4 regions of the Serratia sarumanii genome follow, and region 4 is predicted to be linked to each of the others. Evidence: predicted binding sites of a transcription regulator. Region 4 holds the regulator's gene; each other region holds the start of a gene.

Region 1 (5,125 bases), 440 kb from region 4:
TTCTACCAGCGCATCAATCTCGGCTTCGGCATCGGCACGCGCCTGACCTGCGATATTCCCGGCGTCAAACCGCTGAATATCGTGATCAAGCTGGTCGAGTGCAAAGGCAAGCCGGTGGCCAAGCTCTCCGACAGCCCCGGCAAAACCATTTGCCAGGATCAGGCGTTCGTCAGGGCTCTGCGCAAGGCCTTCGATCTGCCGCTGGTGAAGAAAGCCAGCTGAGCCTTCTATATATAGAGAGAAAGCCGGCCCGGTTCAGGCGCCGGCTTTTTTGTTTTATCCCGACCGCCCTCTTTTCAGCCAGCCACGATAAATGTTGCGCCAATCCGATGATTTCTGCTTGTGCTCTGCACCGCGGCAAGTAACATAGCCATTACCCCCATATTCTTGGGTTGTAAGCTATTTCTAAACCAAATTATTAAAGAGAGAAATCTATGAGCGTAGTGCCTGTAGTCGACGTACTGCAAGGTCGTGCTGCGGTTGACAGTGAAGTCACCGTACGCGGCTGGGTACGTACCCGGAGAGATTCAAAAGCTGGTATCTCCTTCCTGGCCGTCTATGACGGTTCCTGCTTTGATCCGTTACAGGCCGTCGTTAATAATTCTCTGCCGAATTATCAGGATGAAGTGCTGCACCTGACCACCGGTTGCTCAGTTGAAGTTACCGGCAAGGTCGTCGCCTCACCGGGCGAAGGCCAGAGCTTTGAGCTGCAGGCCACCGCGATCAACGTGGTCGGCTGGGTCGACGATCCGGATACTTACCCAATGGCGGCCAAACGCCACAGCATCGAATACCTGCGCGAAGTGGCCCACCTGCGCCCGCGCACCAATCTGATCGGCGCCGTGGCGCGCGTGCGTCATACCCTGGCGCAGGCGATCCACCGCTTCTTCCATGAAAATGGTTATTTCTGGGTGTCCACCCCGCTGATCACCGCCTCCGACACCGAAGGCGCCGGCGAAATGTTCCGCGTGTCCACGCTGGATCTGGAAAACCTGCCGCGCACCGACAAGGGCGCCGTCGATTTCAGCCAGGACTTCTTCGGTAAGGAAGCCTTCCTCACCGTTTCCGGCCAGCTGAACGGCGAAACTTACGCCTGTGCGCTGTCCAAGGTATACACCTTCGGCCCAACCTTCCGTGCCGAAAACTCCAACACCAGCCGCCACCTGGCGGAGTTCTGGATGATCGAGCCGGAAGTGGCCTTCGCGACGCTGGACGATGTCGCCGGCCTGGCCGAAAGCATGCTGAAGTATGTGTTCCAGGCGGTGCTGGATGAACGTGCAGACGATCTGAAATTCTTCGCCGAACGCGTGGATAAAGACGCAATCTCTCGTCTGGAGCGCTTCGTCTCTTCCGATTTCGCCCAGGTGGACTACACCGACGCCATTGAGATCCTGCTGGCCTCTGGCCAAACCTTCGAAAACCCGGTTTCCTGGGGCATCGATCTCTCTTCCGAACATGAACGTTATCTGGCGGAGAAACACTTCCAGGCGCCGGTGGTGGTGAAGAACTACCCGAAAGACATCAAAGCGTTCTATATGCGCATGAACGAAGACGGTAAAACCGTCGCGGCCATGGACGTGCTGGCGCCGGGCATCGGTGAAATCATCGGCGGTTCGCAGCGTGAAGAACGCCTCGACATGCTCGATCAACGTCTGGAAGAGATGGGCCTGAATAAAGAAGACTACTGGTGGTATCGCGATCTGCGTCGTTACGGCACCGTGCCGCATTCCGGTTTCGGCCTGGGTTTTGAACGTTTAATCGCCTATGTCACCGGCGTGCAAAACGTGCGCGATGTGATCCCGTTCCCACGCACACCACGTAACGCAAGCTTCTAATTCATACGATCAAACGTTTTTTAAACGATTTCGTTACAAAACAAAGGCCAGCCTCGCTGGCCTTTCGCATTTTTTAATATTGACGCACATCACAAAGTTCCCGAAAAATTACATTTGGTTACACATACTTTCCTTTTGCAACCTGATTGGGACATTGGTATCATTTTCGTCCTAGATTAACCCGCCTGTGAATGGAACACTGCGTTCAGACACAGGACGACACCAATCTATCAACAATAGTTCCCAAAGAATTATTGGCGGCAGTGGCAAAGGTGTCCGAATAACACCAATGAGGGTAATAATGATGAAGCGCAACATTCTTGCAGTGGTTATCCCGGCTCTGTTGGCTGCTGGTGCAGCAAACGCAGCTGAAATCTACAACAAAGACGGCAACAAGCTGGATCTGTACGGCAAAGTTGACGGTCTGCACTACTTCTCCGACGACAAAGGCAATGACGGCGATCAGACCTATGTTCGTTTCGGCTTCAAAGGTGAAACCCAGATTACTGACCAACTGACCGGTTACGGCCAGTGGGAATACAACGTTCAGTCCAACCACGCCGAATCTCAGGGCACCGAAGGCACCAAAACCCGTCTGGGCTTCGCCGGTCTGAAATTCGCTGACTACGGCTCCTTCGACTACGGCCGTAACTACGGCGTACTGTACGACGTGGAAGGCTGGACCGATATGCTGCCAGAGTTCGGTGGCGATACTTACACCTACTCCGACAACTTCATGACCGGCCGTACCAACGGCGTTGCGACCTATCGTAACAACAACTTCTTCGGTCTGGTTGACGGTCTGAACTTCGCTCTGCAATACCAGGGCAAAAACCAGAACGACGGTCGTAACGTTAAGAAACAAAACGGCGACGGCTGGGGTATCTCCTCTACTTATGACATCGGCGAAGGCGTAAGCTTCGGCGCTGCATACGCTTCTTCCAACCGTACCGACGACCAGAAACTGCGTTCCAACGAGCGTGGCGACAAGGCTGACGCATGGACCGTGGGCGCGAAATACGATGCCAACAACGTTTACCTGGCGGCGATGTACGCAGAAACCCGTAACATGACTCCGTTCGGCGGCGGTAACTTCGGTGCAGGCTGTGCAGCTACCGATGACAAGTGCGGTGGCTTCGCGAGCAAAACTCAGAACTTCGAAGTCACTGCTCAGTACCAGTTCGACTTCGGTCTGCGTCCAGAAGTGTCTTACCTGCAGTCTAAAGGCAAGAACCTGAACGTCCCAGGCGTAAGCTCTGACCAGGATCTGGTTAAATATGTTTCTGTTGGTACCACTTACTACTTCAACAAAAACATGTCCACCTACGTTGATTACAAAATCAACCTGCTGGATGACAACGAGTTCACCAAAGCAACCGGCACCGCTACCGACGATATCGTAGCCGTTGGTCTGGTGTACCAGTTCTAAGTTGTCTCGCTTAACGGCGGTTTACCGTCGGCTAAGTTAAAAAACAGGGCTTCGGCCCTGTTTTTATTTGTGTCTCCCGGTAACGTTTTATCCTGCAGATTTCCCCTTCCCCATCATTTTTTCTGTCGAATCCTTCCCGTTCACAAGATCGCGGTGTTTTTATCGCAAACGGTTGGCAAAGCCGATAACTGGCGCTACCCTGATGCTTCTGTCTGCTTAACTCCGAGATTTGGAAGCACCTGACATGTTTGAAAAAATCACCGCCGCACCCGCCGACCCGATCCTGGGCCTGACCGACATTTTCCGCGCCGACGCCCGCCCGAATAAAATCAATTTAGGGATTGGCGTTTATAAAGACGAAACTGGCAAAACGCCGGTGCTGACCAGCGTAAAAAAAGCTGAACAGTATCTGCTGGAAAACGAGACCACCAAAAACTATCTCGGCATTGAAGGCATCCCGGCGTTCGCCAGCTGCACGCAAGAGCTGCTGTTCGGCAAAGAGAGCCCGATCGTTACCGCGCGGCGCGCGCGTACCGCACAGACGCCCGGCGGCACCGGCGGCCTGCGCGTGGCGGCAGACTTTATCGCCAACCAGACCAGCGCCAAGCGCATCTGGATCAGCAACCCAAGCTGGCCAAACCACAAGAACGTCTTTAGCGCCGTGGGCCTGGAAGTGCTGGAGTACGCCTACTACGACGCCGCCAACCACGCGTTGGACTTTGACGGCCTGCTGAACAGCCTGAAACAGGCGCAGGCCGGTGATGTGGTGCTGTTCCACGGCTGCTGCCATAACCCGACCGGTATCGATCCAACGGCGGAACAGTGGGCACAGCTGGCTGAGCTTTCCGTCGCCAATGGCTGGCTGCCGCTGTTCGATTTCGCCTACCAGGGCTTCGCCAACGGTCTGGAAGAAGATGCGCAGGGCCTGCGTATTTTCGCCGCCAAACATCAAGAGCTGATCGTTGCCAGCTCCTACTCGAAAAACTTCGGCCTGTACAATGAGCGCGTCGGCGCTTGCACCCTTGTGGCTGCCGATGCCGAAACCGCCGATCGCGCCTTCAGCCAGGTGAAAGCGGCCATTCGCGCCAACTACTCCAACCCGCCGTCACACGGCGCGGCGGTTGTCGCCACCATTCTGGGCAACGATGCGCTGCGCGCGATGTGGGAGCAGGAACTGACCGACATGCGCCAGCGTATTCACCGCATGCGTCAGCTGTTCGTGAACACCCTGCAGGAGAAAGGCGCGCAGCAGGACTTCAGCTTCATCATCCAACAGAACGGCATGTTCTCGTTCAGCGGCCTGACCAAAGAACAGGTGCTGCGTCTGCGCGAAGAGTTCGGCGTCTACGCCGTGAACTCGGGCCGGGTGAACGTGGCCGGCATGACGCCGGACAACATGGCGCCGCTGTGTGAAGCCATCGTCGCCGTGCTCTAAAGGCATCGACGCAGGTCATAAATCGTAAAAAAGGGCGCTCTATGCGCCCTTGATTATTTCTGCCGGGAAATAATCGTTACCACACCGCCGGCTCTTCGCGCAGGAACGGGTTGGTCTGGCGCTCGTGGCCGAAGGTCGACATCGGGCCGTGGCCGGGAATAAAGCGCATGTCGTCGCCCAACGGCAGCAGTTTGGTGCGAATAGAGGCGATCAGCGCCTGATGGTCACCGCGCGGGAAGTCGCTGCGCCCCACGCCGCCGTTAAACAGCACGTCGCCCACCAGCGCCAAACGCGCCTGCTCATTGATAAAGACGATGTGGCCCGGCGTGTGCCCAGGGCAATGCAACACCTTGAGCGTCATCTCGCCCACCTGCATCTCATCGCCTTCCGACAGCCAGCGGGTCGGCGTCAGCGGCGCGCACTCTT
Region 2 (5,125 bases), 1.1 Mb from region 4:
AAACGCGCCCCAGGGCTGGCGGTTGTGCTGGTCGGCGAGAACCCGGCTTCGCAAATTTACGTCGCCAGCAAGCGCCGCGCCTGCGATGAAGTCGGCTTCCTTTCCCGCTCCTACGACCTGCCCGCTGCCACCAGTGAAGCCGAGCTGCTGGCGTTGATCGACCAGCTGAACGCCGATGAGGAAATCGACGGCATTCTGGTGCAGCTGCCGCTGCCGGCCGGCATCGATAACGTCAAGGTGCTGGAACGCATCCACCCGGACAAAGACGTCGACGGCTTCCACCCGTACAACGTCGGCCGCCTGTGCCAACGCGCCCCTAAGCTGCGCCCGTGCACGCCGCGCGGTATCGTCACCCTGCTGGAGCGTTATAACATCGATACCTACGGCCTGAACGCCGTGGTGGTCGGCGCCTCCAACATCGTCGGCCGCCCGATGAGCATGGAGCTGCTGCTGGCCGGCTGCACCACCACCGTCACCCACCGCTTCACCAAGAATCTGCGTCACCACGTCGAGAACGCCGATCTGCTGGTAGTAGCAGTTGGCAAACCGGGCTTCATTCCGGGCGACTGGATCAAACCGGGCGCCATCGTGGTGGACGTCGGCATCAACCGCTTGGAAAGCGGTAAAGTGGTGGGCGACGTCGATTTCGACGCCGCCAGCGAGCGCGCCGCCTACATCACCCCGGTGCCGGGTGGCGTTGGCCCGATGACCGTTGCTACACTGATCCAAAATACCTTGCAGGCCTGCGAGGAATATCACGACGTTCAACCTAAATAAGTAAGGCAGTATGGAAATTTTCAATCTGGACAATCATCCCCACGTCGAACTGTGCGATCTGCTGAAGTTCCAGGGCTGGAGTGAAAGCGGCGGCGCCGCCAAAGAAGTCATCGCTGAAGGGCAGGTGAAAGTCGACGGCAAGGTCGAAACCCGCAAGCGCTGCAAGATCGTCGCCGATCAGGTGGTGGAGTTCGACGGCGGCAAGGTCATGGTTAAACCCTGACCCGCAGCCATAGAAAAAGGCGCTGAATTCAGCGCCTTTTTTGTTTTTCCCTGCGGCTGGATTACTTACGGCGCCAGGTGGTGCCCTGCGGGCCGTCTTCCAGCACGATGTTCATCTCGTTCAACCGATCGCGGGCGGCATCCGCCAGCGCCCAATCCTTCGCGGCGCGCGCTTCGTTACGCTGTTTGATCAGCGCTTCGATCTCCGCCACTTCGCCGTCGTCAACCTGAGCGCCCCCTTGCAGGAACTGCTCCGGCTCCTGCTGCAGCAGGCCGAGCACCTTCGCCAGCTTGCGCAGTTCCGCCGCCATGCCGTTGGCCGCCGCCATGTCTTCACCCTTGAGGCGGTTAACCTCGCGCGCCAGATCGAACAGCGCCGAGTAGGCTTCCGGGGTGTTGAAGTCGTCGTCCATCGCTTCGCGGAAGCGGGCTTCGAACGCTTCGCCGCCGGCCGGCGCGGCGTCGGCGTCGGTGCCGCGCAGCGCGGTATAGAGGCGCTCCAGCGCGGTGCGCGCCTGCTTGAGGTTCTCTTCGCTGTAGTTCAGCTGGCTGCGATAGTGGCCGGACATCAGGAAGTAACGCACCGTCTCCGCATCGTAATGGCCGAGCACGTCGCGGATGGTGAAGAAGTTATCCAGCGATTTGGACATCTTCTCTTTGTCGATCATCACCATGCCGGAGTGCATCCAGTAATTGACGTACGGGCCGTCGTGGGCGCAGCTCGACTGTGCGATCTCGTTCTCGTGGTGCGGGAACATCAGATCGGAACCGCCGCCGTGAATGTCGAAGTGGGTGCCCAGCTGTTTGCAGTTCATGGCGGAGCATTCGATGTGCCAGCCCGGACGGCCCGGCCCCCACGGCGACTGCCAACTCGGCTCGCCTGGCTTGGACATCTTCCACAGCACGAAGTCCATCGGGTTGCGCTTCACGTCGTCGATCTCCACGCGCGCGCCGGCCTGCAGCTGATCCAGATCCTGACGCGACAGCAGCCCGTATTGCGGATCGCTGTCGATGGAGAACATCACGTCGCCGTTGCTGGCCACGTAGGCGTGATCGCGATCGATCAGGCGCTGGGTGATCTCGATGATCTCGGCGATGTGCTGGGTCGCGCGCGGCTCTTGATCCGGGCGATCGATCAGCAGCGCGTCGAAGTCGGCGTGCATTTCCGCCAGCATGCGTTCGGTCAGCTGGTCGCAGGTCTCATGATTTTCCGCCGCGCGGCGGATGATTTTGTCGTCCACGTCGGTGACGTTGCGCACGTAGTTCAGCGAATAGCCGAGGTAGCGCAGGTAACGCGCCACCACATCGAAAGCGACAAAGGTACGACCGTGCCCGATGTGACACAGGTCATAGATGGTTACCCCGCACACGTACATGCCCACTTTCCCGGCATGAATGGGTTTGAATTCCTCTTTTTGACGACTCAGGGTATTAAAAATCTTTAGCATCGGGAGATTCCGTGGTGTGCGTGATAACAAAAAAGATAACCGGGCTTCAGGTTTCCGCCCGGTAGCGTATTGAAACCTGAAGCCTGATCTATTGCAAGGTTAAGGCCATGCTTTGCTGATTTCACGCGAATAAAATGCGCGAAATTCGGCGGCCGGCGCAATTGTTATAATATAACACAAATGCAATTACCACAGACAGTGCGCGGTTGAGCCGCTGCTGACTCGCTGGGGCGGATATGTTATAAGGGCGGTCTGAATGTTCACTCGCTTTACGTGACGTCTCACTTCACCTTGTTAGGATTAAAACTATGGTTACTTTCCACACCAATCACGGCGATATCGTTATCAAGACCTTTGCTGACAAAGCGCCGGTTACCGTTGAAAACTTCCTGAACTACTGCCGCGCCGGTTTCTACGACAACACCATCTTCCACCGTGTGATCAACGGCTTCATGATCCAGGGCGGCGGTTTCGAGCCGGGCATGAACCAGAAAGCGACCAACGCGGCCATCAAGAACGAAGCCAACAACGGTCTGAAAAACACCATCGGCACCCTGGCAATGGCGCGCACCAACGATCCGCACTCCGCCACCGCACAGTTCTTCATCAACGTGGCTGACAACGACTTCCTGAACTTCCGTGGCGAAAACGTGCAGGGCTGGGGCTACTGCGTGTTTGCTGAAGTGGTTGAAGGCATGGACGTGGTCAACAAGATCAAAGGCGTGAAAACCGGCCGCAGCGGCATGCACCAGGACGTACCGGTAGAAGACGTGGTGATCAACAGCGTGACCGTCAGCGAGTAATCGCGGCTGCATGAGTACGCTGTTCATCGCAGATCTGCACTTGTGCGCACAGGAACCGGCAATCACTGCCGGTTTTCTGCGTTTTTTACGGCGCGAAGCGGTTCACGCCGACGCGCTGTACATCCTCGGCGACCTGTTTGAAGCCTGGATCGGCGACGACGATCCCGAGCCGCTGCACGCGGAGATCGCCGCGGCGCTGAAAGCGCTGCAACAGGCCGGCGTGCCCTGCTACTTCATCCACGGCAACCGCGATTTTCTGCTCGGCAAACGCTTCGCCCGCGCCAGCGGCATGCAGTTGCTGCCGGAAGAGAAAGTGCTGGAGCTGTACGGTCGCAGGATGCTGATCCTGCACGGCGACACCCTGTGCACCGACGATCACGCCTATCAGCAATTCCGCCGTAAAGTGCACAACCCGCTGATTCAAAAATTGTTCCTGGCGCTGCCGCTGCGCTGGCGATTGAAGATCGCCGCCAAAATGCGCGCCCGCAGCCAGCAATCCAACCAGGACAAGTCGGAAGCCATCATGGACGTCAACCCGCAGGCGGTCGAGCAAACCATGCTGCGCCACGACGTGCACTGGATGATCCACGGCCATACCCACCGCCCGGCGGTGCACCGGCTGGCGTTGAGCAACGGCGAAGCCCATCGCGCGGTGCTGGGAGCCTGGCACGTCGAAGGATCGATGATCAAAGTCAGCGCCGACGCCGTCGAGCTGATCCAATTCCCATTCTGAATTCCGGACTGGCGCGCGAGTGAAAATTCGCGCTTTCGACGGTGAAAACCGGCGACGCAACCGTTTTCCTCGCCGTGCGCTCATGGTATGCTCTACGCCCTCATTCGGCCCTCAGCCGACGCCAGACAAATCACAGGAGCCTTACACCCATGGGAGCCAACGCCGCTTCAGCCGCCACTACCGGGGCGAAAATCGCAATTGTAATGGGATCGAAAAGTGACTGGGCCACCATGCAGTTCGCCGCCGAAGTCCTGACCCAGCTCGATGTCCCCTTCCATGTCGAAGTCGTTTCCGCCCACCGCACGCCGGACAAGCTGTTCAGCTTCGCCGAGCAGGCTGCCGCCAACGGTTTTGACGTGATCATCGCCGGCGCCGGCGGTGCGGCGCACCTGCCGGGCATGCTGGCGGCGAAAACCCTGGTGCCGGTGCTGGGTGTGCCGGTGCAAAGCGCCGCGCTGAGCGGCGTAGACAGCCTGTACTCCATCGTGCAGATGCCGCGCGGCATTCCGGTGGGCACGCTGGCGATCGGCAAAGCCGGCGCCGCCAACGCCGGGCTGCTGGCGATGCAGATCCTGGCGCTGCACGACGCCGCGCTGGCGCAGCGTTTGGCGGACTGGCGTCAGGCGCAGACCGAAGACGTCTTGAACCACCCCGATCCGCGGGAGGACGCATGAAGCCGGTTTGCGTACTGGGCAACGGCCAGCTGGGGCGCATGCTGCGCCAGGCCGGCGAACCGCTGGGCATCGCCGTTTACCCTGTCGGCATCGATGCCGAACCCGAGGCAGTGCCGTATCAGAATAGCGTCATTACCGCCGAGATCGAACGCTGGCCGGAAACCGCGCTGACGCGCGAGCTGGCGACCCACAGCGCCTTCGTCAACCGCGACATCTTCCCGCGTCTGGCGGATCGCCTGACGCAAAAACAGCTGCTCGATCAGCTCGGCCTGGCGACCGCGCCGTGGCAGCTGCTGGCGAGCGCCGCCGAATGGCCGCAGGTATTCGCTTCGCTGGGCGAGCTGGCGATCGTCAAACGCCGGGTCGGCGGCTATGACGGCCGCGGCCAATGGCGTTTGCGTCCAGGCCAGGAAGCCGAACTGCCGGCCGATGCCTATGGCGAGTGCATCGTCGAGCAAGGCATCAATT
Region 3 (5,125 bases), 1.5 Mb from region 4:
CGCTAACGATCTGACCGAGCAGGCCAAGGCCAAGACCGAAGCCATCAAGAGCAGCGCCGAAAACAAAGCGCAAGAGTTGAAACAAGAGACCGATGCGGCGGTAAACGGCGATACGCAGCCGGCCACCCAGCAATAAGCATACTCAGCAATAAAGTAAGGAGCAGTAAATGGGGATTATTTCCTGGATTATCTTCGGCCTGATCGCCGGTATTTTGGCTAAGTGGATCATGCCCGGCAAAGACGGCGGCGGCTTTATCCTGACCATCGTGCTGGGGATCATCGGCGCCGTGGTCGGCGGCTATATCAGCACCTTCTTCGGCTACGGCAAGGTTGACGGCTTCAACTTCGGCAGCTTCGTGGTAGCGGTTATCGGCGCTATCGTGGTGCTGTTCGTGTACCGCAAAATTCGCAGCTAATATGACATTGGGGAGCTGAGGCTCCCCTTTTTCACTATTTAACCATGCGTCCGTCATTAAGAATGAACGCAGTTCTCCCGTCCCAAAACTCAGCAATAAAAATATCTTTCGGCTCTATACCGTGTTCACGGATAGTTTGGCTCAACCACTCCTCATCTTTATTAATCTCCTGCAGCTCATAAGGCCTGGCTCTGCCATTTTTCATAATGATAATCGAAGGCAGCTCATTTCCCTCACATACCGCAGTTATCTGACCGCCCGGCTCAATTTGCGCATAGACAATCTCTTGAAAAGCGTGAACCCCCTGCGCATGCAGCTGTGAGGAAACGTTCAAGATATCGATTTTATTTTTCTTGGCTAAAATATTTTCCATTAAAAAGCGGCCGTTTTTTATAATTGGTATCGGGTTGCCGATAGTGACCGAACGAAAGAAGTTGCAGTGTTTACTGATTGCATTCAACAGAGAAATTAGCCCTACACCGATAAGCAGTACAACGACATACTGGTACAAGGGGATGCTATCGCTATAGATAACGCCCCCAATAATGCCCCCGAGCACAAAGTTGCCGATAAAATCCACAGGGGTCATTTGCGATAGCTGGGTCTTTCCGGACAGGTTCAAGTGGGTGATAACAATGACAAAGCCAATAACAAATTTGAGCAAAATATATCCGTAGTACTCCATATCCTTTTCCTTTTAATCGATGTTGTTAATGCTATCAGCTACTTTATCCCAACGGATGTAAAGGCAGAAATACGAGTAAAAAGGGCAGCCCCTGGGCTGCCCTTTTCGTTACTTCTGCTCCGCCGGTTCGTCCGGCGCGTCGAGCACCTCTTCTTCCTTGCGGAACAGGCTGATGACCTTGAATAGCAGGCTCAGGCCGATACCCACGATGGTCGCCAGCGCCATGCCTTTCAGCTCCGCCGCACCGATATGCACCTTGGCACCGCTTACGCCGATGATCAGGATCACCGAGGTCAAAATCAGGTTTTGCGCTTTGTTGTAATCCACTTTGGACTCGATCAGCACGCGAATGCCCGAGGCGCCGATCACACCGTACAGCAGCAGGGAAACGCCGCCCATCACCGGCACCGGCACCGCCTGGATCGCCGCCGCCAGCTTACCGATGCAGGACAGCAGGATCGCCAACACCGCCGCGCCGCCGATCACCCAGGTGCTGTAGACCTTGGTGATGGCCATCACGCCGATGTTCTCACCGTAGGTGGTGTTCGGCGTAGAGCCGAAGAAGCCGGAGAACACCGTCGAGATACCGTTAGCGAACATCGAGCGGTGCAGCCCTGGATCGCGGATCAGATCTTTCTTCACGATGTTGGCGGTCACCACCAGGTGGCCGACGTGCTCGGCGATCACCACCAGCGCCGCCGGCAGAATGGTGAAGATGGCGAACCACTCAAAGCGCGGAGTGTAGAAGGTCGGCAGCGCGAACCAGTGCGCCTCGCGAATCGGAGTCAAATCCACCACGCCCATGAAGAACGACAGCGCATAGCCCACCAGCACGCCGATCAGGATCGGGATAATCGCCAGGAAGCCGCGGAACAGCACCGAGCCGAGCACCGTGACCGCCAGCGTCACCAGCGAAATGGTGATGGTGGTCGAATCGGCGCTGGTGCCTTCCGCCGGCAGCAGCCCCGCCATGTTGGCCGCCACGCCCGCCAACTCCAGCCCGATGACGGCGACGATCGCCCCCATCGCCGCCGGCGGGAACATCACGTCCAACCAGCCGGTGCCGGCCTTTTTCACGATCAACGCCACCAGGCAAAACAGCACGCCGCACATGATGAAACCGCCCAACGCCACTTCGTAACCGAGCGGCAACAGCAGCAGCACCGGCGAGATAAACGCGAAGCTGGAACCGAGGTAGGCCGGGATCTTGCCTTTACAGATGAACAGATACAGCAGCGTGCCAATGCCGTTGAACAGCAGCACGGTCGCCGGGTTGATCTTGAACAGGATAGGCACCAGCACGGTGGCGCCGAACATGGCGAACAGGTGCTGGAAGCTGAGCGGAATGGTCTGGAGCAGCGGCGGGCGCTCGCTGACGCCGATGGCGCGACGGGTCATGTGTGCTTTTCCTCGGTTTATTGGTTTTATAGGTTTTAGTCAAAAAAAAGCCGACTCGTTAAGTCGGCTCAAATGTTTACTTGGTACCAAATATCTTGTCGCCCGCATCGCCCAGGCCAGGCACGATGTAGCCTTTGTCGTTCAGGCACTGATCGATGGAGGCGGTGTACAGCTCAACGTCCGGGTGCGCTTTCTCCAGCGCGGCGATGCCTTCCGGCGCCGCCACCAGAACCAGCACCTTGATGCTGTGGCAGCCGGCTTTCTTCAGCAGATCGATAGTGGAGATCATCGAACCGCCGGTGGCCAGCATCGGGTCAACGACCAGCGCCATACGCTCTTCGATGTTGGAAACCAGCTTCTGGAAGTACGGCACCGGCTCCAGGGTTTCTTCGTCGCGGTATACGCCCACCACGCTGATGCGCGCGCTCGGCACGTGCTCCAAAACCCCTTCCATCATGCCCAGGCCTGCGCGCAGGATCGGCACTACGGTAATCTTTTTCCCTTTGATCTGATCCACTTCAACTGGCCCGCACCAGCCTTCGATGGTGACTTTTTCCGTCTCCAGATCGGCGGTCGCTTCATAGGTCAGTAAACTACCCACTTCTGAGGCCAGCTCACGGAAGCGTTTGGTGCTGATGTCATTTTCGCGCATCAGGCCAAGCTTGTGTTTTACCAGCGGGTGTTTCACCTCAACGATCTTCATCATTTTTCTCCTATTAAGGTGGTTGCGGCCAAAAAAATCGCGGGATTATACCTCCTTTTTTTCGCCGCGCCACCCACAATAGCCCGATCGGGATCAACAAAAGTTTGAATATCAGTATAGATGACGAAAAAGCGGAGCCGGTTCACAAGCCGCTCGCAAACGTTTGCCTGCGCTGTTAGAATTGCCGCGCCTTATTCCGGAATCAACATCGGAAGCACAGTTTTCAAACCGCAAACCGTCGTGGGGAATCGCGCAGTGACCGACAAAACCTCTCTCAGCTATAAAGACGCAGGTGTCGATATCGATGCTGGCAACGCATTGGTAGACCGCATCAAAGGTGTAGTTAAACAGACCCGTCGCCCGGAAGTGATGGGCGGTCTGGGCGGGTTTGGCGCCCTGTGTGCGTTGCCGCAGAAATACCGCGAGCCGGTGCTGGTTTCCGGTACCGACGGTGTGGGCACCAAGCTGCGTCTGGCGATGGATCTGAAACGCCACGACACCATCGGCATCGATCTGGTGGCGATGTGCGTCAACGATCTGGTGGTTCAGGGCGCCGAGCCGCTGTTCTTCCTCGACTACTACGCGACCGGCAAGCTGGATGTGGACACCGCGGCCAGCGTGATCACCGGCATCGCCGAAGGCTGCAAACAGTCCGGCTGTGCGCTGGTGGGCGGCGAAACCGCTGAAATGCCGGGCATGTACCACGGCGAAGACTACGACGTGGCCGGTTTCTGCGTCGGCGTGGTCGAAAAATCCGAGATCATCGACGGCAGCAAAGTGCAGTCCGGCGACGCGCTGATCGCCCTGGGCGCTTCCGGCCCGCACTCCAACGGCTACTCGCTGGTGCGCAAAATCCTGGAAGTGAGCAACACCGATCCGACCGCCACCCAGCTGGAAGGCAAACCGCTGGCCGACCACCTGCTGGCGCCGACCAAGATTTACGTGAAGTCCGTGCTGGAGCTGATCGAGAAGGCGGACGTACACGCCATCGCTCACCTCACCGGCGGCGGCTTCTGGGAAAACATTCCACGCGTGCTGCCGGAAGGCATGCAGGCGGTGATCGACGAAGCCAGCTGGCAGTGGCCGGCGGTGTTCACCTGGCTGCAGCAGGCCGGCAACGTCAGCCGCCATGAAATGTACCGCACCTTCAACTGCGGCATAGGCATGGTCATCGCCCTGCCGGAAGCCGAAGTGGAAGCGGCCATCGCGCTGCTGACCGCGGCAGGTGAAAAAGCGTGGAAAATCGGTAAACTGACCGCCTCTTCCGACGAACAACAAGTGGTCATCAACTGATGAAAAAGATCGTGGTGTTGGTCTCCGGCCAGGGGAGCAATCTCCAGGCGCTGATTGACGCCTGCCAGCAGGACCGCATCGCCGCCGAGATCGTGGCGGTGTTCAGCAACAAGGCGCAGGCTTACGGCCTGCAGCGCGCCGAGGCGGCGGGCATCGCCACCCAGGCGCTGGATGCCAAGGCCTACGCCGATCGCACGGCGTTCGACGCCGCGTTGGCGGACGCCATCGACCAGTACCAGCCCGATCTGGTGGTGCTGGCCGGCTACATGCGCATCCTCAGCCCGCAGTTCGTGCAGCGTTATGCCGGCCGCATGCTGAACATCCACCCTTCCCTGCTGCCGAAATACCCCGGGCTGCATACCCACCGTCAGGCCATCGACAACGGCGACAGCGAACACGGCACCTCGGTGCACTTCGTGACCGAGCAGCTCGACGGCGGCCCGGTGATTTTGCAGGCCAAGGTGCCGATTTTCGCTGACGACGAAGAGGATGACGTGGTTGAACGGGTGCAAACCCAGGAACACACGATCTATCCGCTGGTGGTGAGCTGGTTCGTCGACGGCCGCCTGGCGATGCGCGATGGCGCCGCCTGGCTGGACGGCGAACGCCTGCCTGAGCAGGGCCACGCCG
Region 4 (5,125 bases):
CAGGCAGCCGAGGGCGAACAGCGTCAGCCCGATCAATAATACCGGTTTGCGGCCCAGACGGTCGGAGAGCGGCCCCCACAGCAGCTGCGCAAAGGCGAAGCCGGCCAGGAAGATGCTCAGGCTGGCGCTCACCGCGCCGGCGGAAATTTGCAGTTCCTCCCGCATGGCGCCGAAGGCGGGCAGATACATATCGGTCGCCAGATAACCCAGCATGCTCAGGCCGGCGAGGTAGAACATAAAGCCAAAGGAATTTCGCATGGTATTTCTCGTTAATATTTTAATGTCGCAGGTTTTTAGCGCCGGCCAGTGTATCCGGCTGGATCTCTGCTTGTGAAACGGTAATATTTGCAAAGTGCTGTTAAAAAAATTGAAGGCAAGGCGATGTGGTCTGAATATTCTCTTGAAGTGGTCGATGCGGTGGCGCGCACCGGCAGTTTCAGCGCGGCGGCGCAGGAGCTGCACCGGGTGCCGTCGGCGGTCAGCTATACCGTACGGCAGCTGGAGCAATGGCTGGCGGTGCCGCTGTTTGAGCGGCGTCATCGCGATGTGGAGTTGACGCCCGCCGGTGCGCTGTTTATCAAAGATGCGCGAGTTGTTATCAAAAAAATGCTCGACACCCGCCGCCACTGTCAGCAGGTGGCCAACGGATGGCGCGGCCAGCTGAATATCGCGGTCGACATCATCGTCAAACCGCAGCGCAGCCGCCAACTGGTGCTGGATTTCTACCGTCATTTCCCCGACGTCGAATTGATGCTGCAACCCGAAGTGTTCAACGGCGTGTGGGATGCCTTGGTGGATGGCAGGGCGGACATGGCGATCGGCGCCACGCGCGCGGTGCCGGTCGGCGGCGGCTTCGCCTTCCGCGACATGGGTTATATGAACTGGCTGTGTGTGGCCAGCCCGCAACATCCTCTCGCGCAGTTGACGGGGCCGCTGAATGACGATCAGCTGCGGCCGTACCCTTCGCTTTGCCTGGAGGACACCTCTCGCAATCTGCCCAAGCGCGTCACCTGGACGCTGGATAACCAGCGGCGGCTGGTGGTGCCGGACTGGACTTCGGCGCTCGACTGTCTGTGCGCCGGGCTGTGCGTCGGCATGATGCCGGCGCATCGGGCGCTGCCGCGGGTGCAGCGCGGTGAGCTGACGGCGTTGCAGCTGCAGCAGCCGTTTCCCGCCAGCCCTTGCTGCCTGACCTGGCAGCAGGATAAACCGTCACCGGCGATGAGCTGGCTGCTGGCGTATCTGGGCGATGGGGAGACGCTGAATCAGGAGTGGCTGAGCGAGGTGGAACCGGAAGCCGCGCAGGCTTCCGGCGCGGGGGATTAGCGGCGGTAGTCGATGAACGGGCCGTCGGCGACCGAGCGGCGTTCGATCAGCTTCGGATGCACTTCGATCACCTGCGACTCTTCGCGTTTACTGATAATGCGATCCAGCAGCATGGTGAAGGCCATTTCGCCCAGACGCTCTTTCGGCTGGTGAATGGTGGTCAGCGCCGGGGTGAAGTAGCGAGCGTTGCGCACGTTGTCATAGCCGATCACGGAAATATCCTGCGGCACCCGCAGCCCCAGCTCGTCGGCCGCGCAGATGGCGCCCATCGCCATGATATCGCCGCCGCAGAATACCGCGGTCGGCCGCTGTTTTTGCGACAGGATTTGGTGCATCGCCTTGTAGCCGGACTCCGGCTCGAAGTCACCCTGGACGATCCACTCTTCGCGAATGTCGATATGCGCTTCCTGCAGCGCCTTCATAAAGCCCTGATGACGGCCGCCGCCAGTGTTGCGCGACAGCTGGCCCGGAATGGCGCCGATATCGCGGTGGCCGCGCTCGATCAGGTAACGGCCGGCCAGATAGCCGCCTTCGAACGCGTTATCGATGATGGTGTCGGTGAAGTCGCCGCGCGCGGCGCCCCAGTCCATCACCACCATCGGGATGTTGCGGTAATCTTCCAGCATGCCCAGCAGCTGATCCGGGTACTCGGAGCACATGACCAACAGGCCGTCGACGCGCTTTTGCGCCAGCATCGCCAGGTAGGCGCGCTGCTTGTCCAGATTGTTGTGCGAGTTGCACAGGATCAGGGTGTAGCCTTTGCTGTAGCAGCTGTTTTCCACCGCCTCGATCACTTCGGCAAAGTAGGGCGCTTCGCTCGAGGTGGCCAGCAGGCCGATCGACTTGGTGTGATTGACTTTCAGGCTGCGCGCCACGGCGCTCGGCGAGTAGTGCAGCTCTTTGATGGCGGCCCACACGGCCGCTTTGGTCTCTTCGGCGACGAAACGAGTCTTATTGATGACGTGCGAAACGGTGGTGGTGGAAACGCCCGCGCGTTTGGCCACATCTTTAATCGTTGCCATGTAAGGAATGACTCCTGAACTCACATGTTTACAGCATGTAAGTGTGATGTTAATCGTTTGCCTACGTAGATCCTTCTCCAGAGAAGCGAAAACTGAGTTTTTAGTGTGTTGAAGTCTTCAGCGCTTAATCAGGAGGGGCATGGATGCCGGTACGCAGTTGTGAACTGCGAATTTTGTCGCATATTGAACAAAAGTGGAAGAGGTAATCGAGATTATAAACCGGGAAATGATAACAAGATTTTATCGGCGAACTGTGGGAAAATGATTTGACGTACTAATTGTACGCCTTTTATCCTTAGGAAAGCCCATTTTAAAGGAGTTGTCATGGATACCGAATTGAAGATGTCGCTGTTCACCACCGTCTGCGCGTTGGCGGTCATTATCGCTTTCAGCTTCGTTGCCGCGTTGAACTGATTTACCCCCGGTTATAAAAAAGGCGCAGCCTGGCTGCGCCCCATCACCTCAGAACCTGCGCTTACGCCAGGTTTTCCGCTGCGAAGGTCCAGTTGACCAACGCCCAGAAGTTTTCCAGGTATTTTGGACGCGCATTGCGGTAATCGATGTAATACGCGTGTTCCCACACGTCAACGGTCAGCAGCGGTTTGTCTTCACCGGTCAGCGGGGTGGCCGCGTTGGAGGTGTTGACGATCGCCAGCGCGCCGTCCGGTTTTTTCACCAGCCAGGTCCAACCGGCGCCGAAGTTTTTCACTGCGGCATCGGTAAACTGCTCTTTGAACGCAGCGAAAGAGCCGAAGGATTTGACGATCGCCGCCGCCAGTTCGCCCTGCGGTTCACCGCCGCCCTGTGGCGACAGGCAGTGCCAGTAGAAGGTGTGGTTCCACACCTGCGCGGCGTTGTTGAAGACGCCGCCGTTTGAGGTCTTGATGATCTCTTCGAGCGATTTGCCTTCGAACTCGCTGCCTTTCACCAGGTTGTTCAGGTTAACCACGTAGGTGTTATGGTGTTTGCCGTAGTGGTATTCCAGGGTCTCGGCGGAGATGTGCGGCTCGAGCGCGTTTTTCTCATACGGTAATGCAGGTAATTCAAACGACATTGCTTCCTCCTTTACAGCGCCACTCTTTTTCCGCCGGAGCGGGAGCCGAATGGGCCGTTTTTTATTGTGGTCTTTCAATCTTAACAATTTTCATCATAAAAAACAGGAAGAAAAGCGAGAAATGCGCGTGAGGCGGTGTGAGGGGTGATAGCTTGAGCAGGCGGTTGCGACCGGGGCCGCAACCGCGCAGAGCAGGGAATTAACGAATGGTTTTCGGCGTTACTACGCGGCGCGCGCCGATGTAGTGGTTTTGCCAATAGTCGTTGTCGAGCTGGCTGATGCGGATCTCTTCGCCGGTGCGCGGCGACTGGATGAATTTGCCGTTGCCGAGATAAACGCCGACATGATCCGCCACGCCGCGGTTGTTGATGCGGAAGAACACCAGATCGCCACTTTCCAGTTCGCTTTTCTTGATCGGCGCCGCGTCGCGCAGGTGGTACATCTCGTTGGCGGTGCGCGGCATCTTGATTTTTACCACGTCTTTATAGGCGTAATAGATAAGGCCGCTGCAGTCGAAACCGGTGCGCGGCGAGCTGCCGCCCCAGCGGTAAGGTTTGCCCATCTGGCCCATCAGCTTGGCCATCGCGGTCTGCTTGGCATGCTGATAGCGTTTTTTGTGCGCCGGGCTGAGTTTCAACGGTTTTTCATCACGCGCCAGCTTGGCGGTGGCCATACCGGCTTCGCGGTGGCGGCCGTAGCCTTTTTTGTAGCCCTTTTTCGGCGGGGTGACTTTAATCTTGGCGGTTTTCTGCGCTTTGGCCTTGGGTTTGGCGCTGGCGATCTTTTTCGCGCTTTTCTCGCTTTTCGCCTTGGCGGTCTTGGTTTTTTTCGCGGGGGCCGTCACTTTGGCTTTTTTAGCGGTTTTGTCCGCTTTCTTTTTTCTGCGGTCATCGGGCCGCGCTTCATTAGCATGGCTTTTACGCTGCTCGGCGGCAACACGCGCCTGTGGCGCAGCGTGCGCCAAATTGAAGAAGAGCTGCGTAAACAGCAGCGCAAAGAGCGTAAGAATTAAACGCATGTCGACGTCACCAACCTTGGCCCCGAAACGGATATCGAAAGAGTTACAGTATTCCCGAATTTCGCCATATAAAACAGCGAAGAACTCATAAATAATAATCCATATTGTGAGAAAACGTTAATGACATTTTTTTTGGTTCAAAATCAGCCCGTTGGTGTATGAAAAAGCGCCGGCAGGGGGCTATGGATATAATTAATCCGCGCCGTCACCGCCGCGCAATATATTAGTGAAATGGTCGGATTAAAAATGTTATTCTCAACGTATGTTTTGACCGGAATGACGTGGCCGGTGAAACGCGATCGGCGGCGGGTGAATATCCTTGCAAAAGATGGCGTTTTCTTGCGACTGTTCCAGCCGCTACAATAGCCCGCGTGATGCATGTTGTAGCCATGAAATGTGGCTTGAGGAAGCAATAAATGACGACGACACTTGAAAAAATTCAGCACCAGATCGCTGAAAACCCGATTCTGCTGTACATGAAAGGTTCGCCAAAGCTGCCGAGCTGCGGCTTCTCCGCACAGGCTGTGCAAGCGCTGTCCGCCTGCGGCGAGCGTTTCGCTTACGTGGACATTCTGCAGAACCCGGACATCCGCGCCGAGCTGCCAAAATACGCCAACTGGCCGACGTTCCCGCAGCTGTGGGTAGACGGTGAGCTGGTCGGCGGTTGCGATATCATTATCGAAATGTATCAGCGCGGCGAACTGC

Evidence for each region. Region 4 encodes PurR, which represses purine synthesis genes. Its sites were predicted from a motif close to CANGCAAACGTTTGCNTG; they were not measured.
Region 1: a site for PurR is predicted at 3,426-3,443, ahead of SSARUM_RS08405 (amino acid aminotransferase). Genes of this name have one in related genera too.
Region 2: a site for PurR is predicted at 4,037-4,054, ahead of purE (5-(carboxyamino)imidazole ribonucleotide mutase). Genes of this name have one in related genera too.
Region 3: a site for PurR is predicted at 3,355-3,372, ahead of purM (phosphoribosylformylglycinamidine cyclo-ligase). Genes of this name have one in related genera too.

The regions. Positions count from the first base shown of each region.
Region 1 covers NZ_CP124750.1:1,774,597-1,779,721, reverse strand. Annotated here, with positions in the region: gene pncB (nicotinate phosphoribosyltransferase) at 1-222, shown strand, start outside; gene asnS (asparagine--tRNA ligase) at 435-1,835, shown strand; gene ompC (porin OmpC) at 2,137-3,264, shown strand; gene SSARUM_RS08405 (amino acid aminotransferase) at 3,509-4,699, shown strand; gene SSARUM_RS08400 (MBL fold metallo-hydrolase) at 4,776-5,125, opposite strand, start outside.
Region 2 covers NZ_CP124750.1:1,146,018-1,151,142, reverse strand. Annotated here, with positions in the region: gene folD (bifunctional methylenetetrahydrofolate dehydrogenase/methenyltetrahydrofolate cyclohydrolase FolD) at 1-777, shown strand, start outside; gene ybcJ (ribosome-associated protein YbcJ) at 788-1,000, shown strand; gene cysS (cysteine--tRNA ligase) at 1,062-2,447, opposite strand; gene ppiB (peptidylprolyl isomerase B) at 2,756-3,250, shown strand; gene SSARUM_RS05365 (UDP-2,3-diacylglucosamine diphosphatase) at 3,261-3,983, shown strand; gene purE (5-(carboxyamino)imidazole ribonucleotide mutase) at 4,133-4,657, shown strand; gene purK (5-(carboxyamino)imidazole ribonucleotide synthase) at 4,654-5,125, shown strand, end outside.
Region 3 covers NZ_CP124750.1:3,680,411-3,685,535, forward strand. Annotated here, with positions in the region: gene SSARUM_RS17515 (hypothetical protein) at 1-136, shown strand, start outside; gene SSARUM_RS17520 (GlsB/YeaQ/YmgE family stress response membrane protein) at 168-416, shown strand; gene SSARUM_RS17525 (DUF421 domain-containing protein) at 451-1,101, opposite strand; gene uraA (uracil permease) at 1,210-2,499, opposite strand; gene upp (uracil phosphoribosyltransferase) at 2,576-3,202, opposite strand; gene purM (phosphoribosylformylglycinamidine cyclo-ligase) at 3,458-4,495, shown strand; gene purN (phosphoribosylglycinamide formyltransferase) at 4,495-5,125, shown strand, end outside.
Region 4 covers NZ_CP124750.1:2,212,696-2,217,820, forward strand. Annotated here, with positions in the region: gene punC (purine nucleoside transporter PunC) at 1-258, opposite strand, end outside; gene punR (DNA-binding transcriptional activator PunR) at 382-1,326, shown strand; gene purR (HTH-type transcriptional repressor PurR) at 1,323-2,348, opposite strand; gene cydH (cytochrome bd-I oxidase subunit CydH) at 2,673-2,762, shown strand; gene sodB (superoxide dismutase [Fe]) at 2,824-3,402, opposite strand; gene SSARUM_RS10625 (C40 family peptidase) at 3,602-4,420, opposite strand; gene SSARUM_RS10630 (Grx4 family monothiol glutaredoxin) at 4,837-5,125, shown strand, end outside.